DNA from 2 places in the Psychrobacillus sp. FSL K6-2836 genome. Region 1 is predicted to be linked to the other one. Evidence: riboswitches for the same ligand, from Rfam matches in the RefSeq annotation. Region 1 holds a riboswitch; the other holds the start of a gene.
The links. Region 1 has a riboswitch for S-adenosylmethionine ahead of metA (homoserine O-acetyltransferase MetA). Riboswitches for the same ligand answer to the same signal wherever they lie in the genome.
Positions count from the first base shown of each region.

Region 2: linked by a shared signal. The riboswitch ahead of mtnW (2,3-diketo-5-methylthiopentyl-1-phosphate enolase) and the one ahead of metA (homoserine O-acetyltransferase MetA) in region 1 are both predicted to bind S-adenosylmethionine.

Region 1 covers NZ_JBBOOM010000001.1:72,418-84,051, reverse strand. The annotation lists gene MKY37_RS00460 (DUF917 domain-containing protein) at 1-975, shown strand, start outside; gene msrA (peptide-methionine (S)-S-oxide reductase MsrA) at 1,220-1,738, opposite strand; gene MKY37_RS00450 (LCP family protein) at 1,882-2,823, shown strand; gene MKY37_RS00445 (AI-2E family transporter) at 2,895-4,088, shown strand; gene MKY37_RS00440 (sporulation protein) at 4,094-4,486, shown strand; gene MKY37_RS00435 (hypothetical protein) at 4,686-4,919, shown strand; gene MKY37_RS22345 (RAxF-45 family protein) at 4,925-5,113, shown strand; gene MKY37_RS00430 (hypothetical protein) at 5,046-5,261, shown strand; gene abc-f (ribosomal protection-like ABC-F family protein) at 5,233-7,101, shown strand; gene MKY37_RS00420 (hypothetical protein) at 7,253-7,702, shown strand; partial or broken gene MKY37_RS00415 (cache domain-containing protein) at 7,724-8,311, shown strand; gene MKY37_RS00410 (methyl-accepting chemotaxis protein) at 8,306-9,253, shown strand; SAM riboswitch class I at 9,319-9,424, shown strand; gene metA (homoserine O-acetyltransferase MetA) at 9,499-10,407, shown strand; gene MKY37_RS00400 (general stress protein) at 10,785-11,222, shown strand; gene MKY37_RS00395 (hypothetical protein) at 11,264-11,410, shown strand.
Region 2 covers NZ_JBBOOM010000001.1:2,267,149-2,278,782, forward strand. The annotation lists gene MKY37_RS10600 (amino acid ABC transporter ATP-binding protein) at 1-712, shown strand, start outside; gene MKY37_RS10605 (hypothetical protein) at 736-1,470, shown strand; gene MKY37_RS10610 (1,2-dihydroxy-3-keto-5-methylthiopentene dioxygenase) at 1,854-2,387, opposite strand; gene MKY37_RS10615 (methylthioribulose 1-phosphate dehydratase) at 2,403-3,017, opposite strand; gene MKY37_RS10620 (2-hydroxy-3-keto-5-methylthiopentenyl-1-phosphate phosphatase) at 3,014-3,679, opposite strand; gene mtnW (2,3-diketo-5-methylthiopentyl-1-phosphate enolase) at 3,684-4,898, opposite strand; SAM riboswitch class I at 5,205-5,309, opposite strand; SAM riboswitch class I at 5,468-5,624, shown strand; gene mtnK (S-methyl-5-thioribose kinase) at 5,700-6,908, shown strand; gene mtnA (S-methyl-5-thioribose-1-phosphate isomerase) at 6,886-7,953, shown strand; gene MKY37_RS10640 (sugar ABC transporter substrate-binding protein) at 7,943-9,025, shown strand; gene MKY37_RS10645 (sugar ABC transporter ATP-binding protein) at 9,087-10,592, shown strand; gene MKY37_RS10650 (ABC transporter permease) at 10,567-11,586, shown strand.

The DNA.
Region 1 (11,634 bases):
ATAGCTTTAGAAGATGTAAAAGACCACTGGCTCGTTGCTTCTCCTTATTATGTAGGGTCTGTTGCACCACCTTCAGATGAAATAGTTCAAAAGTTAAAAGGGCTAAAGCCAGTAAAAGAAAATGTTTCAACGATCGCGACAAGAATTTTACAGAAGAACTTAAGAGAAGAGATTAAGTGTATTTGTGCAACAGAACTTGGGGGGAACACGGCATGGGCAATGGAAGTGGCTGCTAGTTTAGATATTCCATTAGTCGATGCAGACCCTGCGGGAAGAGCGGTACCTGATTTGGCACAAACAACATTTAATATTTTCGATGTTTCAATTGCTCCTTTTGCTTTAGCTAATCGCTATGGAGATACATTAGTTGTTGAAACAGCAGCAAGTCATGATCGAGCAGAAGCTATCGCAAGAACATTTGCAACTATATCTGGAAACTATTCAGGAATATGCGATCACCCTGTTAAAGGAGAAAAATTTAGGACGTCAGTTATTGAAGGTACGATTTCCAAAGCACAAGCAGTTGGCCGAGCGATGCGCCTAGCAAATGAGGATGGAGTTAATCCCATCGAAACGATTACTCTCGCAGGAGATGGGAAAATTCTTTTCAAGGGAACAGTTAGTGAAGCATCATGGGAAGAAGTAAGGGGATTCATAGAGGGAACTATTAATATTAAATCTGATAATTTGAAAGACGAGATGTCTGTATGGTTTAGAAATGAAAATATGACAGCTAGAATTGCAGACAAAATCGTTTCTATTATTCCAGAGCTAATTATTATACTTGATTATCAAACTGGTAAACCTTTACTGAATCCTTCTTGCAAAGCAGGAATGGAAGTAGCTGTATTATCTTTTCCGGCTCCAACTATTTGGGAAACAGATAAAGGTCTCTCTATTTTTGGACCAGAGTATATTGGGATGGAGAAAAAGGATTATCTAAATTTAAAAATCATTAATGGAATGGGAAAATGAAACTAGTGTGATATAAAGAAATAGTTATAAAATTATAAAATAATAAGGCTATCCAATTACAATGACATTTGGGGTAGCCTTTATTAATGCTCATTAGTCCTATTTACAAACATAAAATCCCACAGAAAAGCTGAGCTATCAGATTTTCCGTGGGATTCTCTTTTTCACTTTGATAATGGGACAGTATCCTTTTCTCTAAAGGTTATTGAGACCCATTGTTTTAGTATGCTATTAATGTTGAATTCTATTTCCAGTTTTTCTCTATAAATTCATCTCGGCCTGATTGTGCACGATCCTCTTTGTAGTGTGAAGGGCTTTTTTTATAGAAATCTTGATGATACTCTTCGGCTTCATAAAATGTTTTAGCTTCACGAATTTCGGTAACAATAGGCTTAGAGAACTTTCCACTTGCTGCAAGTTGTTTTTTCGATTGCTCCGCCAGCTCTCGTTGCTCATCCGAATGAATAAATATGGCAGTGCGATAGCTTTCTCCCCGATCTTGGAATTGACCGCCATCATCGGTAGGATCAATTTGCTGCCAAAAAATTTCTAATAATTGGTTGTATGAGAAAAGAGCAGAATCATATTGTATTTCTACAACCTCTAAATGACCAGAATCACCTTTTTTTACGTCTTCATATGTAGGGTTATCAAGATGACCACCCATATATCCTGAAGTTACTTTATGTATGCCGTCCCAAGTATCGAATGGCTTTACCATGCACCAAAAACACCCACCTGCGAAAGTTGCTTTTTCTATCATGTTCATTCCTCCTATTAATCGCACTGATTGAATTTTACTATATGTAAAATAGATTTTACCACTTGTTTAGAAGTAGTACAAAAATCTGAAACTTTTCAAAGCAGAAATACGTTATTATTAGGGTATAAAGGAGAGATTTCAAGATGGAAGAAGAATTACAACAAACTAGAAGACGTAGAAGAAAAAGACGTCCAAGAATAGGACGCATATTATTTGTTATTTTACTGTTTTTAGCTATAGGAATTGGTATTTATACATTTACTCAATATTCAAGTGGCTATAAATTAGCGGATACAACACAAAAGGAGCCAATGGATTTCAAAGGGGACGTACTTAAACAAGGAGAACGTGAGAATATCTTAGTTCTCGGTGTGGATTCTCGAGGGGAAGATAAGTCGCGTACAGATACGATGATGATTTTCTCTTGGGATAAGCAAAATAATGATGTAAAAGTTATTTCTTTCATGCGTGATATATATGCCGATATCCCAGGTTACCAATCCTATAAACTAAATACAGCATTTTACTTAGACGGAGTACAATTATTGAAAGATACAATTCAAGAGATGTTCGACTTACCAATTCATCACTATGCATTAATTGATTTTAGTAGCTTTGAATCTCTAGTGGATATTATTGCACCAAATGGTGTTCCAGTTAATGTAGAGAAGGATATGTCTGAAAAGATTGGTGTAACTTTAAACAAAGGACAACAGAATCTAAATGGGCAAGAATTACTTGGTTATGCGCGTTTCCGCTCAGATGCTGAAGGGGACTTTGGACGAGTAGGTAGGCAACAGCTTGTGATGGAAATCTTAAAAGATGAGTTGTTATCAATAGAAAATATTCCAAATTTACCCAAATTCATTGGTGCGACTGAGGGATATATCCAAACGGATTATTCTCGTTCAGACAAAACAAAACGAGTGTTAGACGCAATTGTAAGCGGTAAATTAGAAATGGAAAAAATGACAATCCCAGTGGAAGGAACTTATTCATTTAAGAACTATAGTCATGCTGGATCGGTCATTGAACTCGATAAAGATATGAATAAAGAAGCAATTACAGAGTTTTTAGAAAAATAAGGTGCTTCAAGATTGCCATTCTTATTTTTCCTCCGTAAAATAAATATATATAGAAAGGAAGTTTGATAGAAGTGGAGCCAGAAAAACCTTCTTTTTTTTCTACAAGATACATAAAATTTTTAGGTGGACGTAATACAGTCTTTTCATTAATTCTTTTACTCATGATTGGTCTCGTTATCATGATTTATGATGAAATTTCCTTTATTTTCGTACCATTAACGGTCTTTCTGGGTAATGTAATTTTACCGATTATTTTAGCTGTTATTATGTATTACTTATTACGACCGATATTGCGTTTATTGGAAAAAGTAAAAATTAAACGTGTCTGGGGAATTCTTATTATTTTCTTAGTATTAATCGGGCTAATAACTTTACTAGTTTTTCTAGTATTTCCTTTTTTAAAGGGACAGGTCTTTAAGCTAGTAGAAGAGTTACCTACTTATTTTATCCAGTTATTTAATGACTTAGATAATTTTTTGCGAACATCAATTTTCCAGGAATATTATTTACAAATTGAAAATGACGTTACTTCGGTTTTAAATGGGCTGCCAGCTGAAATTGGAGACTTTGTTCAAAATACTGTCACTGGAATTGCGACTGGAATCTCCTCCATTGTAGGAGTTTTAACAAGCTTCGTGTTAGCAATTGTAACGGTTCCGTTTATAGTATTTTATCTATTAAAAGATGGAGAAAAACTACCTAACTATGTCATGAAGCTATTTCCACCAAGAATGCGGGATGATCTTCGAGAGGTATTTACTGGTATAGATAGACAAATCAGTTCTTATATTCAAGGTCAAATACTCGTATCTATGTGTATCGGTCTAATGATTTATATTGGATTTGCCATTATTCAAATGCCGTATGCGCTTTTACTCGGAGTTATAGCAATGGTTACAAGTGTTGTACCTTATTTGGGTCCAGTTATTGCTATTACACCAGCAGCTATCATTGCGTTAGTAACTTCTCCATTATTGCTTGTAGGATTAGCAATCGTTTGGACAATTGTACAATTAATAGAAGGCAAGTTTATATCTCCACAAATTATGGGTAAATCATTACATGTTCACCCGATTACAATAATTTTTGTCCTTATTACAGCTGGTTCCTTATTTGGAGTTCCAGGAGTTATTTTAGGGATTCCAGGATATGCGATTTTAAAAGTTATCGTTTCCCACTTCTATACATTGTTTAAAAAACGGTATAATAAGTTTGAACCAGTTATTGAAAATCATTATGAGTATACAAATCACAAGGTGGATTGAGAGTAATGGCGAAGAAATTTGAATCTTCCATAAAAGTAAAATCTATAAAGATAGACACGATTGTTGACCATCCTTATATTGAACATGGTATTAATCTATCGGGTACTATATATATAGAAGGAGTGCACGATGAATCGGTTGAAAATATTAAATTAGAGGTATTTAAACTAACTAATAGTGAAAATCCCAAAATCGTATCGAAACATTCTATAGAGTTGGTAGGAGCAGCTGCATCCAAAGACATGCAAATGATACCTTTTGAGATTATGCCAGATGAAAGATGGATTCCAGAAAAAAACGAGGAAGTAACAAAACTCATTTTAAGAACGACCGTGTTATTCGAAAATGGATCTGAGTATAACGATGAAGACGAGATATATTTTGATATTGAGGAATGAAATTTGAAACTCCAGCATCGTGCTGGAGTTTTTTTCTATTAAAAAATGAAATTGCGATATCTAGTAGTTCACTTACTTTTATAAAACGTTTACTTGTGAAACGGAAAATTTGCCTATTTCCCATGCTTACAATAAAAAATATGTAGTATAAACACTTAAAGGTTGTGCATTCTAATAATAAATTGGGAGGCAACTAACGATGAATAAAAAATTGTTTTCAATACTAATTATTTCATTTTTCATACTTACAGCATGTGGATCCCAGAGGGAATCCAATGAACCAGCAAACCCAGAGACACAATTAAATGGACAAGATAAAGAAGTTCCTAACACTGGGAATGAAGAAGTAAACGAAGAAAATGATGTAGGAGTTCCAAAAATAGATGGTTTCAATGACCCGACTATTGAAAAACCAGCTGAAAATAACGATTGAATTGTATGAATAGTTATGCTATTATTTATTTAACTAATTTGAACGGAGGTGAAGAAAGAATGAAAAACGCTATGAATGCACAATTATTTATGTTGGAATTTTTATCCACTTCTTGTGCAATTACTCATGAAAATGGTAGCAACGGGACAGGTCTGTCTATTTTTAGCCATTTCCATAGTAATATCCATAGCTGAGAAGTCATTCTTTCGGATCCAACAAGGTAGCGAAAAGACTGTGCTTTTTAGACAGTCTTTTTTTGTTGCGAAAAAAGACTCGCTTCCAGCTTATAAAGAAACGAAGGGAAGCGTTCATAATGATATGTACAATACAAAATATAACTAAAATGCTCGGAGGAAATACAATTTTTGAAGAATTGTCGCTAGAGATTAAAACGGGAGATAGATTAGCCATTGTTGGTCGAAATGGAACTGGTAAAACTACTTTATTCAAATTGTTGGCCGGTATTGAAAGCCCTGACGAAGGATCTATTCACTTTAAGAAAGGTACATCAATCGGTTATCTGGCTCAAATACCAACTTATTCAGAAGAGGTAACTGGTCTTGATGTTCTCCATTTTGCTTTTCAAAGTATTGCTGAGCTGCTAAAAAAAATGATCCAAATGGAACAACAAATGGCAACTCTAGAGTCTGGGGAGATGGAACGTCTTCTCCAACAATACGGAGAAATTCAAGAACAATTCACGCTTTTAGGCGGTTATACAATGGATTCTGAAATTGAAAAAGTGGTGCAAGGTCTTCAGCTTTCGGGATTTGTTAATCAGTCTTTTACTAATTTAAGTGGTGGGGAACAGACGAAAATAATGCTAGGGAAGATACTGCTGTCGAATCCAGATATTTTACTGTTGGATGAACCAACCAATCATCTAGATTTATTTGCTGTAGAATGGCTGGAACAATATTTGATTGGCTATTCTGGAACTGTTGTTATCATTGCGCATGACCGTTATTTCTTAGATAAGGTTGTGACCAAGATTGCTGATCTAGAGGAAGGAGAGCTTTCTCTTTATCATGGAAATTATTCTTCGTATACTTTAGAAAAAGAAGCTAGATTAATGCGTGAGTTCCAGGAGTATGAGGAACAGCAGAAAAAGATCAAAAAAATGAAAGAAGCAATAAGACGTCTAAGACAGTGGGCAAATGAAGCGGTGCCACCAAATCCAAAGCTATTTCGCCAGGCACGTAACATGGAAAGAGCTTTAGAACGAATGGTGAAAGTGAGAAAACCATTAATCGATCCGAAAAAAATGGAGCTTTCATTTGAATTCGCATCTAGAAGTGGTAAAGAAGTAGTCATGATGAAAAATGTTCATAAATCATTTGGTGATAAGGTCTTATTAGAAAATGCACAGCTTAATCTTTACTGGAAGGATCGAGTTGCTATTGTCGGTCGAAACGGTTCAGGAAAATCCACCATATTAAATATATTGAGGGGTGAGATACCTATTGATAACGGAGAAGCTAGGCTCGGTAGTAATGTCCGTGTAGGTTATTTATCCCAGCATTTCGAAATTCAGGATCCGAAGGCTAGACTAATTGATGTATTTCGAGGTGAACTGAATATGTTTGAGGGTGATGCACGACATATTCTCGCAAGGTTTATGTTTTATGGACCTGATGTATTCAAAAGAATAGGTGATTTAAGTGGAGGAGAGCGAATGAGGCTTCGTTTGGCACAACTCATGCATCAGGATATAAATCTACTGATACTCGATGAACCGACGAACCACTTGGATATCGATTCGAGAGAAGTACTAGAGGATGCTTTAGCGGATTTTGATGGAACTATATTGGCTGTGTCACATGACCGATATTTTTTAAATAAACTATTTCCGAAAACTGCTTGGTTGGAGCAGGGACAGCTAACTACTTTTGAGGGACCATATGAGTGGGCAAGAATAAAGTGGGGAGAAATTCAATCTAAGCAAGAAATTGGTGAGATAATAGCGGAAAAAGTAAAGATCGTACAACCTACGAAAAAACAGGATAAAGAACAAAAGATCGAAGATAAGATTTCAGCAATAGAAGAAGAAATTTCCATTTTAAAAGAAAAAATGGAGATAGAAAGTGACTGGGAAATATATGAAAAGCTATTGGAATCTATCCGGTCAAACGAACAAAAATTAGAAATTTTAATGATGGAATGGTTGGAGTATGAAGGATGATAACTATTCCGAAACTCAAACTTAATATCTAAAATCCTATAATGTTATATTAACATTCTCATATATTGAACCGATATTATAGTATAAATATACTTATATATGAAATATTCATATCGGGGCATATTCAATACTTGCAGAAAGAAGTTGTAACATGAGGAAATCTATTAAGTGGAAAATAATTGTTGCTGTAATGGCTTTAATTATTATAAGTATGGCACCATTAATAACAATTAGTACGAGCACTATAAGCGAAAAGACGAAGAAAGATTTAATTGATCAAAGCCATGTTATAGTTGATGAGATGTCGACTACCATTCAGAATTATTTAGCTGTATATGAAAAAGGTCTTCTACAATTATCCACTTCCAATGAAATTGTAGATTTTCAAAATAGCGCTAAAGCGACTGATCACATGTTAGCCAATCAATTAGAGAAACAATTAGATATTAGATTTAATGAATTTGTTTCTTTATATGACGCTGTGGCTTCTGTGTATATAGCTCTACCAGATAAATCGATCGAAATAATTCCGGAATCAGACCTTGGAGCAGGTTTTGATCCTACTTCAAGGGAATGGTATATAAACGCTGTTTCAAACTAAGATAGTTTTAGCTGGTCAAGACCTTTTGTAGATGCTGCTACCGGGGAATATGCTATTTCTGGTGCAAAAGCAGTTATTAAAGATGGTAAAGTGGTCGGTGTGCTTGCTATTGACATTCTACTATCGAAGTTAACAGAAACAATAGCAAACAATGATTTAGGCTATGGTGGCTATCCGATTATTGTGGATGCGGATGGGAACGCTATCGTTCATCCAACTTTATTTGGTGAAAATCTATCCGAGTATTCATCCGTTGAAACGATGATTTCTAACTCCACTGATAATGGAGAGATAACTGACGTAAATGACGGTACTATTACTATATTTAGCTCATTACCAGGATTAGATTGGAAACTAGGGGCTGTTTACGAGGAAAGTAAGATAAATCAAACTGCAGACAGCATTCGTACATTGCTTATCACTATTGTATTATCTATTGAGGCATTGATATTTATTGTCTTATATTTCATCATCAGTCGTATTTTAAAACCAATCGAACAGCTAAAAAAGTTGATGGATTTTATTGCTGATGGAGATTTAACGGTTCAAGCAAATATAAAAACCAAGGATGAAATTGGTCAGTTAGCAATAAACTTTAACAAAATGGCTACAAATATGAATGAAATTATTCAAGTAGTAAAACAGTCGGCTAATAACGTGCAGTCGAATTCTGAAAGTTTAAGTGCAGTAGCGGAAGAAACAAATGCTTCTGCGGAACAAGTATCTTTAGCTGTTAGTGAAATCGCAGAAGGTGCCTCCAAATCCGCAGAAGATGCTGGAGAAGTAACGGAGAGTTCAGTTCACTTAAGTGAACAAATCAATCTTATCAATGAAAAATCAGTAATGATGACGGAGATAGCTACAAAAGCAAACACCATGAATACAAATGGACAAAAGCAAATGAGTGAATTGAAAACATCCTTTCATAGCTGGGAATCTAATCTTACTTCTATGTCTACGTTGTTTACTACTTTAGAAGTTAAAGTAAAAGCGATTAGTAGTGTTATGGAAACTATTATGGAAATCTCTGCACAAACGAATCTGCTCGCATTGAATGCAAGTATTGAAGCAGCTCGTGCAGGGGAGCATGGAAAAGGATTTGCAGTTGTGGCAGATGAAGTACGAAAACTTGCAGAGCAATCTGCAAAAGCAACAGAGGTAGTAAAACATACTATTACAGAACTACAAAGTGAATCCCATATTGTGGGGGAACAAATGGCAAACACCATTAAAACGTTCCAAAAACAAGGGTCTATTGTAACCGATACGGAAGTGACATTCAGTGAAATATCTTTGCTGATGAATAGTTTGCGAACTTCCATTGATACAGTGTCAGCAGAAATCGAACAGATTTCCAACTATAAGGATCAAGTCGTAGATACAATTCAAGTGATGGCCGCAACTTCGGAGCAAACTGCTGCGGCATGTGAAGAAGTGAGTGCATCATCCGATGAACAGCTTCGAGCAATCCAATCAGTAGCGGAAGCGTCTGAGACCTTAACGGAGCTTAGCGATAAACTAGCTGATGCAGTGAATCGTTTTAAAGTTTAAAAGAGGTTGAATTATTTGAAAACAAATGTTAATATTCTCTAATGAAGAACAATATAATTTAATAACTCTTATCAAGAGAAGCTGAGGGACATGGCCCGTTGAAGCTTCAGCAACCTCTGATCTGTCAGAAAGGTGCTAACTCCTACAAGATAATTTCTTGAAAGATAAGAATCGAGAGCAAAAAGTTCACCCTCTTTTCTTATTAATAGGAAAGAGGGTTTTTGAATTTAGAGGAGGAGAACTACTTGCCAATAAATATACCTAAACAATTGCCAGCAGCTGAACATCTTAAAAAAGAGAAGATATTTATCATGGATACTGATCGAGCAATAACCCAAGATATACGCCCATTAAATATAATTATCTTGAATCTTATGCCAGAAAAAGAGAAAACCGAGCTTCAATTGCTGCGTTTATTGGGAAATACATCTTTACAAGTAAATGTGACATTTTTACATATGGCAACCCATGATTCAAAAAATGTTAGTAAAACTCATTTGGATACTTTCTATACGACGTTTAAGGAGATCGAACATCGAAGATATGATGGTATGATCATCACTGGTGCCCCAATTGAACATCTACCATTTGAACACGTTAATTATTGGAGCGAGATGACTGAAATAATGGATTGGACCAAAACGCATGTGACTTCTGTTCTGCATATTTGTTGGGGGGCGCAGGCAGCACTTTATCATCATTACGGTATCGGTAAATATGACCTGCCGAAAAAATGTTTTGGAGTGTTTAGTCATCGGTTATCCGATCCAACCGTACAGTTAGTTCGAGGATTTAATGATGAATTTTACGCGCCAGTGTCACGTTACACAACCGTGTCCTACGACGAGATTAAACAAGATTCACGATTGACATTGCTTTCCAATTCAGAAGATGCAGGTGTTTTCCTAGTAATATCGATGGATAAAAAGCATATTATGATTACCGGTCACTTAGAATATGATGCAACTACACTTTCTGACGAATATCAAAGAGATATCGAAAAAGGTGTGGAAATCGATGTGCCAGAAAACTATTTTCTGAATGATGATCCAACACAAAAACCATTGAATTTATGGCGCTCACATACACATCTGCTTTTTTCCAATTGGTTGAATTATTATGTGTACCAAGAAACTCCATATGAATGGGAATGACTTTGAAAGGTCAGCTTAGTTATTCATGACGAAAAAGTATCTTTTTTAACATAAAGGGAAACAGTAAGGCAAATAGAACCTTAGTGTGAGTATTGATTAATTGAAAACAAGTCCATAAAAGTCGATTTCTTATTTCATGAAATCGACTTTTTTAAGTTGTAATCCATAGGTTTAAAAATCTTGATAAAACTGATGAAGATAGTATATTTTGGGTAGATAAAGAGAAATTATCAAGACTTAACCTTGCAGAGGGAATGTGAGAAGCATTTATAATATTCGTAATTTTACAAAGAGTGAAGCTTGAACGTGAATGTGTCTAAAAGAACTAAAGAACGGGTAAAGAATACTTAGCTGAAGCAAACAGGAGGTAATCTTTATTGAAAAATCATGTTATTGGCGCATACGAAAATGAACAAGAAGCTGCTGAAGTGGTTGAAGATTTAAAAGAGAAAGGCTATACAAATGAAGAAATTTCAGTTATTGGTAAAAATATAAAAGAACTATCTGGAATCACACAGGAAGTAAAATCCTCTATTAAGGATGGAGTCATTGCTGGAGCTGTAACAGGAGGAGCAATTGGCATAGCTGGCGTGATCGCAGGGTTATCCACTGTATTGATTCCTGGATTTGGCGCTGTGTTGGCTGCAGGTCCTATTATAACAACAATTGGTGGAGCAGTTATAGGGGCCAACTCTGGTGCTGGCGGGTTAAAGCATACTCTTATGGAGATTGGAGTTCCTGATGATGAAGCCGAAAGCTATTCTAATGACGCTCAGGCTGGTAAAATTCTGGTATTTCTTCATCCCAAAGAATGAGGACGGATTGAACTTTCAGATGTTTGCATTAATAACACACAGTGATTTTACAAGAAGACTCAAATGGAAAAGTATTTTATTCTTTGAAAGTACAAAGTAAAGATTTAGTTGTTGACGGGGGTAGTGGCACAGTTGGATTCTATGATGTGTATCAATATGGAGATGTTGTGGAATCAACACCAAGGTAGGTACTACCTTATAAATTGAATCACTTAAATTATGTCTTTGACTTATTAGGAAGTCACTATAAAATGCGTTTAAAAAGAAAGAGAAGTTAATTGTCTACCTCATATAGGCAATTAACTTCTTTTGCTATCTATATACTAGTGAAAAACATAAAAGTAGGATAGCAACTATTATAAGTATGCGAACATTTTTATTTGTTCTTATTGGACTAGCGCTGGGTACCGGG
Region 2 (11,634 bases), 2.2 Mb from region 1:
ACATTTAAGTAAATCCTTCGGAAATCATGAGGTTCTAAAAGATATAGATTTTTCGGTGAACAAGGGAGAAGTTGTTTGCATCATAGGTTCCTCTGGATCAGGAAAGTCCACCTTACTTCGTTGTATAAACTTGTTAGAAAAGCCCAGTGGCGGACAAATTATTTATAACGGGGAGAATATTTTAGATGAAAAACATGATATTCATGCCTACCGAACAAAGCTAGGAATGGTTTTCCAACAATTTAACTTATTCAATAACCATAATGTGTTAAATAACTGTATGGTCGGTCAAGTAAAAGTGTTAAAACGCTCTAAAGAAGATGCCGAAAAAATTGCGTTAAAATACTTAAAAGTAGTCGGAATGGATCATTATGTAAATGCCAAACCAAAGCAATTATCAGGCGGTCAAAAGCAACGTGTTGCGATAGCTAGAGCACTTTCTATGGAACCAGATGTCATGTTATTTGATGAACCAACCTCGGCACTTGATCCAGAAATGGTTGGAGAGGTGCTGAAAGTGATGAAAGAGCTAGCAGGTACGGGCCTTACTATGTTAATAGTTACACATGAGATGGAGTTCGCTAAAGAAGTTGCTGATCGAGTTGTTTTTATGGATAAAGGAGTAATTGCCGAAGAAGGTCCTCCTGAACAAATCTTTAACAATCCAACAGAAGAACGAACAAAAGCTTTCTTAAAACGAACATTAAGCTAACAACCGCTTGGAGGAATCGATAGGTGAACCTTTTCAATCTGATTAAAAAAGACCAAGAATACTGGCTTGTGGATCAGCTAAAAGTATCTCATATTCCAAACATAGAATACTTAGTTGCATTTGATAAATTATTAACAGAGTGGAAGGCACAAAAAGTAGCCTATCTATCTCTTCTGATGGATGAAGAGAATGAGGATTGGCTGTTAAAGCGTGGTTTCAAGAAAGTGTCTTCTATTGTGGAGTATACAAAGACATTGGTGGGCCCATTTAATAATATAAGTACTTTTCAAGTAGATGCACTTTCTAATAGCCTAGTTACTGATTCGGAATTTGCTATATTGTACGATTCATGCAGAAGTGGTTCGGCTAACAAGAATAAGTTGTTTTCTATCAGTCAAATAATGGAGTCACTTGAACGTGAATTAGGTACTGATTGGCGAGAACAGTGCTTTATCTTTTCTCAAGATGGTATGAATTATGGAATCAGTATTCCTCATATTGAACAGGGTACTACTGATGAGGGAAGAATGTTTTATTTTGGGGTTGTACCAGAGCGACGAGGAAAAGGATATGGCAAGATATTTCATTCTATTACATTGGAACTTTTGAAAACATTAGGTGCCAAAACTTATGTAGGAAGTACAGACACAGGGAATGCCCCTATGAGACGTATTTTTGAAGCAAATGGATGTATTTTACGAGATATTAAAGGTATCTACCGAATAGACATGAAAAAAGTGGATGAACTCATAAAATGAGTCATCCACTTTTTTTAAGATTAAGTATATAAAAGGGACCCGTGAAATTAGGGGTTCTATTTTGAAAGGAAGGATGAAAAAGGTGATTTTCTTTTATGCTAGTGGAAATACAGGGAAATAATAAGTATTCACTAAACAAAGAAGCGAAATAACGAACGAATTTGCATATTCTAGGCCCACATGATGTGGATCAGACAGTCGTTGAGAAATTTCTTTTTATTTTGCGACGAGCTTTTCGTAGAAGCACCACGATGTCGCGTACTTAGACTGTCAGTCCTTCTATGAATAGGAAAGTAGCTTTGCTCTAGTTCCGTTTTTTCTTATTTTTAGAGAAATAGATTGGAAGCTGCTCCTTAGTTAATTCCTACAAGGAGTATTTATTTTTATTGTTCTACTGCTTCCTCTTGATAAACTGGAACCCAGCCCTCTGTTGTTACAAATATGCGAACAGCAACAACTTTACGGTCCTCTGATAATGTGAAGTAATGTGTAATATTCTCAGGTACGGATATCAAATCACCAGGTGAAAGATGAACTTCAAAGTAGCCTTTGTCCTTGCCTTGTATTATGAAGACACCATGGCCACTTACAATATAACGAACTTCATCGTCCGTATGAAGGTGCTTGCGTTCGAAATTTTTTAACAGTTCATCTAAATTAGGGTTTGAATCAGATAGAGAAATAATATCAGCTGCTTGATAGCCACGACGGGTAGAGATATCGTCTATTTCCACTTGGAAAGCTTGTAGAATCTCTTGCTTTTCTTCGTCGTTTAAGTCGAATTTTTCACGAAGATTTTCTGGTAACTTGTCATTATCCCAATGTTCATAAATTACTTCCTGACTTTCTAAAAATGCTGCTACCTCGTTTTGTACTTCAATTGTTTCACTTGTTTCTTGGATTTTAATAATAGCCATCAAAAATCTTCCTTTCTATTTTGAGTGTATTTGATGTAATGCTAATTGATATTGAAATAAAAACTCACAAGCCTCAAGGAGTTTTTTAGCTTCGAACCCATCTTTTCCCCAAACTGTTATACCATGGTTCCGAATAAGTATAGCTCCCTTGTCAGCAGAAATAAAAGATGTAAACTCTTCTGCAAGTTTCGGAATATGAGCGTAGTTTGGAATAATTGGTATAGAGAGTATTGCATCCTCTTCCCACATTCCAAATGCTTTAATAAGTTCAATGCCTTGAAAATCAACTGAACCTTTATCGCCGTATAATTCAGAGATAACGTTATTGGCAACTGTATGGATGTGTAGACTGCAACCTGCATTTGTCTCTCGATATATTGCACAGTGTAGTAATGTTTCGGCAGATGGAGTTAAATGAGTATTTTCTACTGGATTTCCAGTGGCATCAACAAGTAAAAAATCTTCTGAAGTCCTCTTTTTTTTATCTTTTCCGCTTGCAGTTACTAAAAACTCTATAGGATTATCATTTACTTTAATAGCAAGATTTCCGCTAGTCCCCATAAACCAATCTCTTGCAGCTAACTCATCTTTTATATTCGCAAGTTCTTCCCATTTATCTTGTAAAGTCATAATTTCACACCTAATTTAGCATCAATAATCTTTATCACATCGTGGAAGTTCTCAAATGGCTCATAGGGAATATTTATTTCCTCGCATTTTTCGATTAAGAAGTCTCTTGCGATAATGATATCTCCCAATTTTGCTGCTTCTAAATCAGTAATAGAATCGCCAATTACAACACTCATAGCATCTTGGTCAAGCAGAGTACGAATAATAGATGGTTTACAGCAACCACAGCCTTGGCTCGTGCATTGTTCATCACAGCTATGTGGAAAATCAATGTGAATTGTATCCTTGGAAAATTCTGATGTATTACAATAAACTCCTGCAAATGGCCCGAATGGTTCTAGTAGCTTATGGACGAAAAAGTCTATACCGCCACTTACGATATAAAGTGGTATGTCATGCTTTTTTGTAAAGGATACAAATTCACTAAATCCATCGCGAATAATCGCCTGCTTAAGTACAAAAGAAATAATTTCATCTTTTGACTCGATAGGTAGGAGAGCGAACATTTTTGCTACGCCTTCTCGTATGGAAATTCGTTGACCTAAAATATCATCTTTAATCGGTGTCCATTCTGGTGGAGCAAACTTTTTCATAATTGCCATAATATTATCCTGATTGGTAATGGTTCCATCAAAGTCACAAAAAACTACAAGTTTACTCATATAATCACCCCCATAATTCAATTGCTGTTTTTAGTTCACTATGTTGTTTCGCTGCCTGTTCTAACGGAATACCTTCCAAAACAGCTGATACGGCCTGCCTAAAAGCTAAACCACCTCCTGTTGCACCTGCGGGATGCCCATGTACACCCCCGCCTGCATTAATAATGCTATCAATTCCATAGTCATCCATTAATAGTGGTACGAGACCGGGGTGAATTCCTGCAGATGGAACTGGAAAGCATTGTTTAACCTTGCTGATTTTTGTTAGCTCTTCACCTAAAGAAAGAGCTATAGACTTTTCAAGCGCAACGCTACCATAAGGAGAAGGGAACAATGAAAAGTCTGCTCCTGCATAACGAGTAAGTTTTCCAAGAACTAGTGATGTTGAAACCCCATAAAATGCTGAGGACGTTAATGCTCCACTATAAGCCGGGTGTGCCATAAGTGGCAATTGGATTTCCTCGTCTTCCGCTAGCTCTTGAAGAACGTCTAATCCATAAGTGTGAACATTAAATAGGAGTGCATCTGCTCCAAGTTCTCGGGCTTTTTTGGCCTTATCTTTTAACTCGAATGTACGTCCCGACAAATTTACTGCATATAAAGTACGATGCCCGGTGTCTTCATACACTTGCCTCAAGACTTCGCGCCCAGTAGTAATACGTGTTTCAAAAGGAGTAAGTGGGTTTTCGAATAGAATTTCATCATCTTTTACAAGATCAACTCCACCGAGTGCCTGCTGTTTAAGCTGCTCGGCTAAATAGTCAATATCTCTCCCAATGACTCCTTTGAATATACTCATAACTAGTGGGCGTTCATGGACTCCTAATATTTCTCGGATTCCTTGTATGCCGAAGCGTGGACCAGGGAAATGAGACAACATATTTAGATCGAATTGTAAATCTAATAACTTTACTTCACCGTCTAGCGATAGTTTGCCGAAGACTGTTGTTAAAATTGCCGGAATATCAGTAGAAAAATTTGCTGCAGGATAGAATATTTTAATTTCTCCCTTAATTTTTTCCGGTTGAATGGGATGTAGGATGTCCTTAAATTCAGTAACAGATATTACAATTCCTTTATGCTTTTTTAGCTGTTCCTGTTCTAATAAAGCTAAACTGGTCCAAGAACCAATAGTCAATCCAAGTGCAATATCTTCCGCCTTTTTTTCAAAAGAACCAGATTTTCCGTATAGTTGATAGTGCGCGGTAATTCCGCTCATTTTTTCACTCCTAACTTAATAAATGTGCAAGCGTCTATGCTTGGGAAGTCAGTCTAAGTTCGCGACATCGTGGTGCTCCTGCGCAAAGCTCGTCGCAAAATAAAAAAACATTTCGCAACGACTGACTGACCTACATCCTGTGGGCCTCCGACTAGCGCTTGAAGAATTTCACGAAAAGGCGTCTTGTTCCTTTGCTGAAATTCTGAAGCGGCACGAGGAGCTGGATAGAATATAAGAAAAGCGCAAGCGCTCAACGGATAATATAAAAAACCTCTTCAAATAAGAAGAGGTTAATAGTTTAACAACTTCTTATTTCTCAGCCTGTTGGCTGCAAGAATTAGCACCGTGTTCAAAATTGAATCGGTTGCCGGGTATCATAGGGCTTGTCCCTCCACCTGCTCTAAATAAGAAAATATTCAGTTGAATTATTTAATAAATTACATTGATTATTCCATGCATTAAAAATTCTGTCAACAAAAAAATTAAAAATTATATTTATTCGAAATACTGTTGACATAACTTTTTCTAGTATGCTAGGATTCTAAACAAACATCAATAGTAGTACCGCACTCTTATCAAGAGCAGGCAGAGGGATAATGGCCCGATGACGCCCAGCAACCGACCGTAATACCGTTGTGAGACGGGGCGCTTTATGCGCCGGAATGTAAAATTCCGTAAGGCACGGTGCTAATTCCATCAGAAAGTTTACTTTCTGAGAGATAAGAGGTTCAGAATCTCTTATTCTTAGCCTCTTTCTTTTGGAAAGAGGTTTTTTATTTTTTAAATGAGAGGGAGATAGTAATGGCGGTAGTAGCGACGAAAAAATACGAAGCATTAACTAAAGAAACGGCAATTTCACTGGCAATTGAATTATCATTGTTCTCGAACGAAGCTCCATTAGTTTGTGAAGAGATTGGTGATGGAAATTTAAACTATGTATTCCATATAGCAAATCGAGCAAGTGGGCATGGAGTTATTATTAAACAGGCCTTACCCTATGCAAAAGTAATCGGGGAGAGTTGGCCACTTACACTGAAAAGGGCAAAGATTGAAGCGAGTGCATTACAAAAACATGGAGAATATGCTGCCGCTCTAGTTCCCAAAGTTTATGCAACAGATGAAAATTTAGCAATCACGGTTATGGAAGACTTATCTCATCTAGAAATAGTGCGTGAGGGTTTGATAAAAGGGGAGTCCTATCCTAAACTGTCATCTGACATTGGGGAATATCTGGCTTCGACACTTTTTCATACTTCTGATTTTGCACTTCATCCCTTCGAAAAAAAAGCGCTTGTTGTAGAATTCTCTAATCCAGAATTGTGTAAGATCACGGAGGACTTAATCTTTACGGATCCTTTTTTTAATCATGAAACTAATGACTTTGAACCTGCATTACGATCAGAAGTGGAAGAAATATGGAATAATAATTTATTAAAGCTCGAAGTAGCAAAATTAAAAAGAAGCTTTTTGACAGAAGCTGAAGCTTTGCTACATGGAGATCTTCATACGGGAAGTATATTTGCGAGTGAAGAAGAAACTAAAGTAATAGATCCAGAGTTTGCTTTTTATGGTCCTATTGGATTTGATATAGGCTTATTTTTGGCAAATTTAATAGTTCAATCTATAACCAGAGAAGGCGAACAACGTGAAGTCATACATAGTCATATTCATAACACATGGATCACTTTCTCCGGTAAATTTTCGGAGTATTTGAAACAGAGTGAATTTGACTTATTTAATGACGTTGAGGGATATGAGGCATTTGTGTTAGGGAAAATATTTCATGATTCATTAGGATTTGCAGGGTGTGAGCTTATTCGTAGAACAATTGGACTGGCACATGTGAAGGACTTGGATAGTATTGAAAACCAAGAACAACGAATTTTACTAAAAAAACAAACTCTTAAGGCTGGTGAAAGATTAATAGTGAGTCATAAGGAAATAGACTCAATAGATGCAGTAATTGAGTTGTTAGGAGAAATAAAAAGTGAGTATTCCATTATCAATTAAGTGGGAAGGTAAGCAGTTAATAATCTTAGATCAACAGAAGCTTCCGCATGAAATTGTCTATATAAAACTAGAAACACTTAAAGATGTTTACGAGGCCATAATTACCCTAAAAGTTCGTGGAGCTCCTGCCATAGGGATTACGGCGGCATATGGATTAGCTATGGAGGCGCAGAACTATAAAACAAATTCAATGATAGATTTTCTAGAAATACTAGAAAAGGATGCAACATACTTGGGCAAATCGCGACCAACTGCTGTCAACCTGGTTTGGGCACTTAAGAGGTTGCTAAAAGTAGCAAGTCATATGGATAATGTTCTGATTGCAAAAGAGCTACTAGTTAAAGAAGCAATGAGAATCCATAAGGAAGACGAGGAGTCCTGTCAGAATATTGGTGAATTTGCACTTTCTTTATTTGAAGATAAAACCAAAGTAATGACTATTTGCAATGCGGGTTCTATTGCTACTGCAAAGTACGGTACCGCATTAGCACCTTTTCACTTAGGAAAAGAACGTGGCAAAGAGTTTGAAGTATTTGCATGTGAAACTAGACCTGTCTTTCAAGGAGGCAGGCTGACAGTGTGGGAGCTACAGCAATCAGGTGTCGATGTGACACTTATTACCGATAGTATGGCTGCTCACACAATAGGGGCAAAAGGAATAGAAGCAATTATTGTTGGAGCTGATCGGATAGCTAAAAATGGTGACACAGCAAACAAAATAGGAACTCTTAACTTAGCTATTCTTGCTTCCGTATATGGAATTCCATTTTATGTGGCCGCACCATCCTCTACATTCGATTTATCCATAAATAATGGAGAAGAAATACCAATAGAAGAAAGGAAAGCAGAGGAAATTATTATTATTAACGACAAAGCTATTGCCCCAGTAAATACAAAAGTATTCAATCCTGCGTTTGATGTGACACCATCAAAATATATAAGCGCTATTATTACAGAAAAAGGTATTATCTATCCAAATTATAGTGAAAACATTTCAACTCAACTAGCGGTTTCAAATGAAAAGGAGAAAATTTATGAAAACTAATAAGTATTGGTTATTATTTGCGATTATGGTTATTGGAGTATTGTTAGCCGCATGTCAACCAAAAGCAGAGGGAGAAGTAAGTACTTCATCTAGCAGTAAGGCAGAGGCTTCAGACCATCCGCTAGCTGGCAAGAAAATTGCATTGGTTATGCAACAAAATTTAGGGACATTTTCAGCTCAATATATTGAAGGTGTAAAAGAGCAAGTAGAGAAATTTGGTGGAACTGTCACAGTGTTTACTTCTGAAGGGGATTTATCTAAAATGGCTTCCAATTTGGATGCCGCGGTGAACCAAGGGGTTGACGGTATTTTAATAGATCACGGTACCAAAGAAGCGCTGAACCAAGGGGTAGAGAATGCAGTTGCAAAGGGAATTCCGGTTGTCGCATTTGATGCGGGAGTTGAAGTTGAAGGAGTAACTTCTTTAGAACAAGGTGATGAAAAAATGGCCCAAATGACGCTAGAAAAACTAGCGGAAGATTCAAATGGTGAAGCGAATATCGTGAAAATATGGGTAGCAGGTTTTGCACCGATGGAAAGAAGACAAATAGCATATGAGAATTTTCTAGGAGAGAATCCAGGGATTAAAGAAATCGCGACATTCGGAGCAGCAACACAAAATACTGCTTTAGATACTCAGTCACAAATGGAAGCGGTATTAAAACAATACCCTAACGAAGGTGAAATTACAGCTGTTTGGGCTGCGTGGGACGAGTTTGCCAAAGGTGCAGTTCGAGCAATAGAACAAGCAGGGCGTACGGATATTAAGGTATATAGTATCGATATGAGTGATGAAGATTTACAAATGATTCAAAATGACAATAGTCCCTGGGTTGCGTCGGCAGCGGTAGATCCTAAGGATATCGGTCGTATTCAAGTTCGTTATTTATATCAAAAAATTAGTGGGGGTAATGTAGAAGAAAAAGTCGTATTAGAGCCAGTTTTTGTAGAAGCCTCTAAATTGCCGGAAGAAACAGTAACGACGAATGAACTCAGTGATCATATTGAAGGTTGGGGAGCAAGCGATCAAGGCTACACAGATGAATTAAAAGGATTAGAAGAAAACAGATAACTTAAAAAGAATTTAAGCTGTCCTGTTTATGGGACAGCTTTTTCTAAGAAAGGAGCAATCGATGCAGAATTCTTATCTTAATATGAAGGCTATAGATAAATCATTTGGAAAAGTAAATGCTCTGAAAAAGGCTGAATTTGAACTTAAAAAAGGTGAAGTACATGCCTTACTTGGTGTAAATGGTGCAGGAAAAAGTACACTTATGAAAGTACTCTCGGGTGTGTATGAGCATGACAAGGGAGAAATTTTGTTAGAAGGAGAAAAAATACGTATACATTCCCCTAAAGTCGCAAAGGATTTTGGAATCTACTGTGTATATCAAGAGGTAGATACTGCAATCGTTTCAGAGCTCTCGGTTGCAGAAAATATATTGCTGGATTCCATTGTTGCTGGTACTAATATATTTATCTCCAAAAAGAAACTACATAGCGTAGCACAAAATGCCTTAAAGCAATTACAAGCTGAGGATATACCGGTAGAAAAACCAGCATTTATGCTTTCTCTGGCAGAAAAACAGTTGGTATTGATAGCGCGTGCGCTAGTAAGTTCTGCAAAGATTATTATCTTCGATGAACCAACGGCGCCCCTATCTCTTTATGAATCTACAAAGTTATTTTCAGTTATTAAAAAGCTAAAAGCAAATGGAGTAGGGTGTATATTCATATCTCATCGACTACCAGAAGTATTTGAAATTTGCGATCGGATAACTGTTATGGGCGAAGGTACGTTAGTAGGGACCTATAATATTACCGAGACTAGCCAAGAAGAGATTATTGAAGCTATGCTAGGAACTTCTTATAGCAAAGATTTTCCTGTTCGTACACATACATTGGGAAATATATTACTTCGTGTTAAAGATATTTCGAGAGGAGAAAAGGTAAGGAATATTTCTTTTCAAGTGTCTGAAGGAGAAGTTGTTGGTATTGTCGGTCTTGTTGGGGCAGGAAAAACAGAGTTAGCTAAAACATTATTTGGATATTCTCCACATACAGAAGGAAGTATTGAAATCTTAGGAAACACCTTAAAAATAAAGCATCCAAAAGATGCGATAAAAGCAGGCATGGCTCTAATTCCAGAAGAAAGACGAAAAGAAGGGCTATTTGTTCATGAATCATTGCAAACCAATGCATCTTTCCCTAATTTACAAAGTTTTTCTCGTTTCTTATTTATGAATAAAAGGAGAGAAAAGTCATTTGCGAAAGAGATTATTGAGCGTTTACAGATTAAAACAAGTAGTACAGAGACACCACTTGTTTATTTAAGTGGAGGAAATCAGCAAAAAGTTGCCATTGGTAAATGGACCTCTCTCGATTCGGCTCTTTATTTGTTCGACGAGCCAACAAAAGGCGTAGACATTGGTGCAAAAACAGATATTTATAGGATGGTTCGTGAGTTTGCTGAAAAAGGGAAGGGTTGTCTTTACTTTTCAAGTGAAATTCATGAAGTTCTAGGAATTTCTGATCGCATTTTAGTTATGTATGATGGTCAAATCGTGAAGGAATTATCACGGAAAGAAGCGACCCAGGAAAGGATTTTGCTTTATGCAAGCGGTGGTAAAGAAAAATAAGTTGCAAGAAAGAGGTATCAATTTTTTATTTAAGTTTGGGGCTATTGCGTTACTTATTTGTATTATTATTTATTTTAGTTCAATAAGTGATGCCTTTTTTACATATGCAAATTTCACAGATATTCTACGCTCTATTTCTATCGTTACCCTATTAGCATTGGGAGTGACTTTCACACTTGTAGTAGGAGGTTTTGACTTAAGTGTAGGGTCTACAATGTCGCTATCGACAGTTGTGACGGCATCTCTAATGGTTTGGTATGAGATGCCTTTATGGCTTGTATTAATTGTACCAATTCTAGTTGGAGTATTAGTGGGTTTGTTTAATAGTTTCCTTATTGTAATTATAGGTATTCCTGATTTACTAGCAACATTAAGTACGATGTATATTGTTGCGGGCTTTCATCGGACATATACAGAAGGATACTCAATTTACAATAATATGCCACTTACATCAGGTGGAACTGCTCCAGGGCAATTTTCAGAGGCATTTCTTTGGATCGGCCAAGGTAGATTACTTGGGTTACCTGTACCTGTTTGGATTATGTTAATACTAGTGGTAGTAGCTTATATTGTTCTCAATCATACACGCTGGGGCCGTATATTATATATGACGGGTGGAAATGAGGAAGCTGCAACATTGTCGGGAGTGAACACACGTAAAGTGAAGTTCATCGCTTATATTATTTCTGGAATTTTTGCTTCATTGGCAGGAGTATTATTCACAGCTAGGGTAGGTTCGGGTCAAATTGATGCTGGTACCCCACTTTTAATGGAGGCAGTTGCTGCAGTTTTCGTTGGCTATTCCGTTTTAGGAATTGGGAAGCCTAATGCACTGGGTACTTTTTTTGGAGCAGCAGTAATTGGAATCTTATTGAACGGCCTAACCATTTTAAATTTACCTTATTATGCATTTGATATTATTAAAGGAACAGTATTAGTTTTGGCACTGGCAGTAACTTACGTTTACGCAAAGAAACGTTTTTCTCGGGCTTAGTGGGGAGAACTTGGCAAAAAAATAAAGTTTTTTCAAAAAATTTATAAA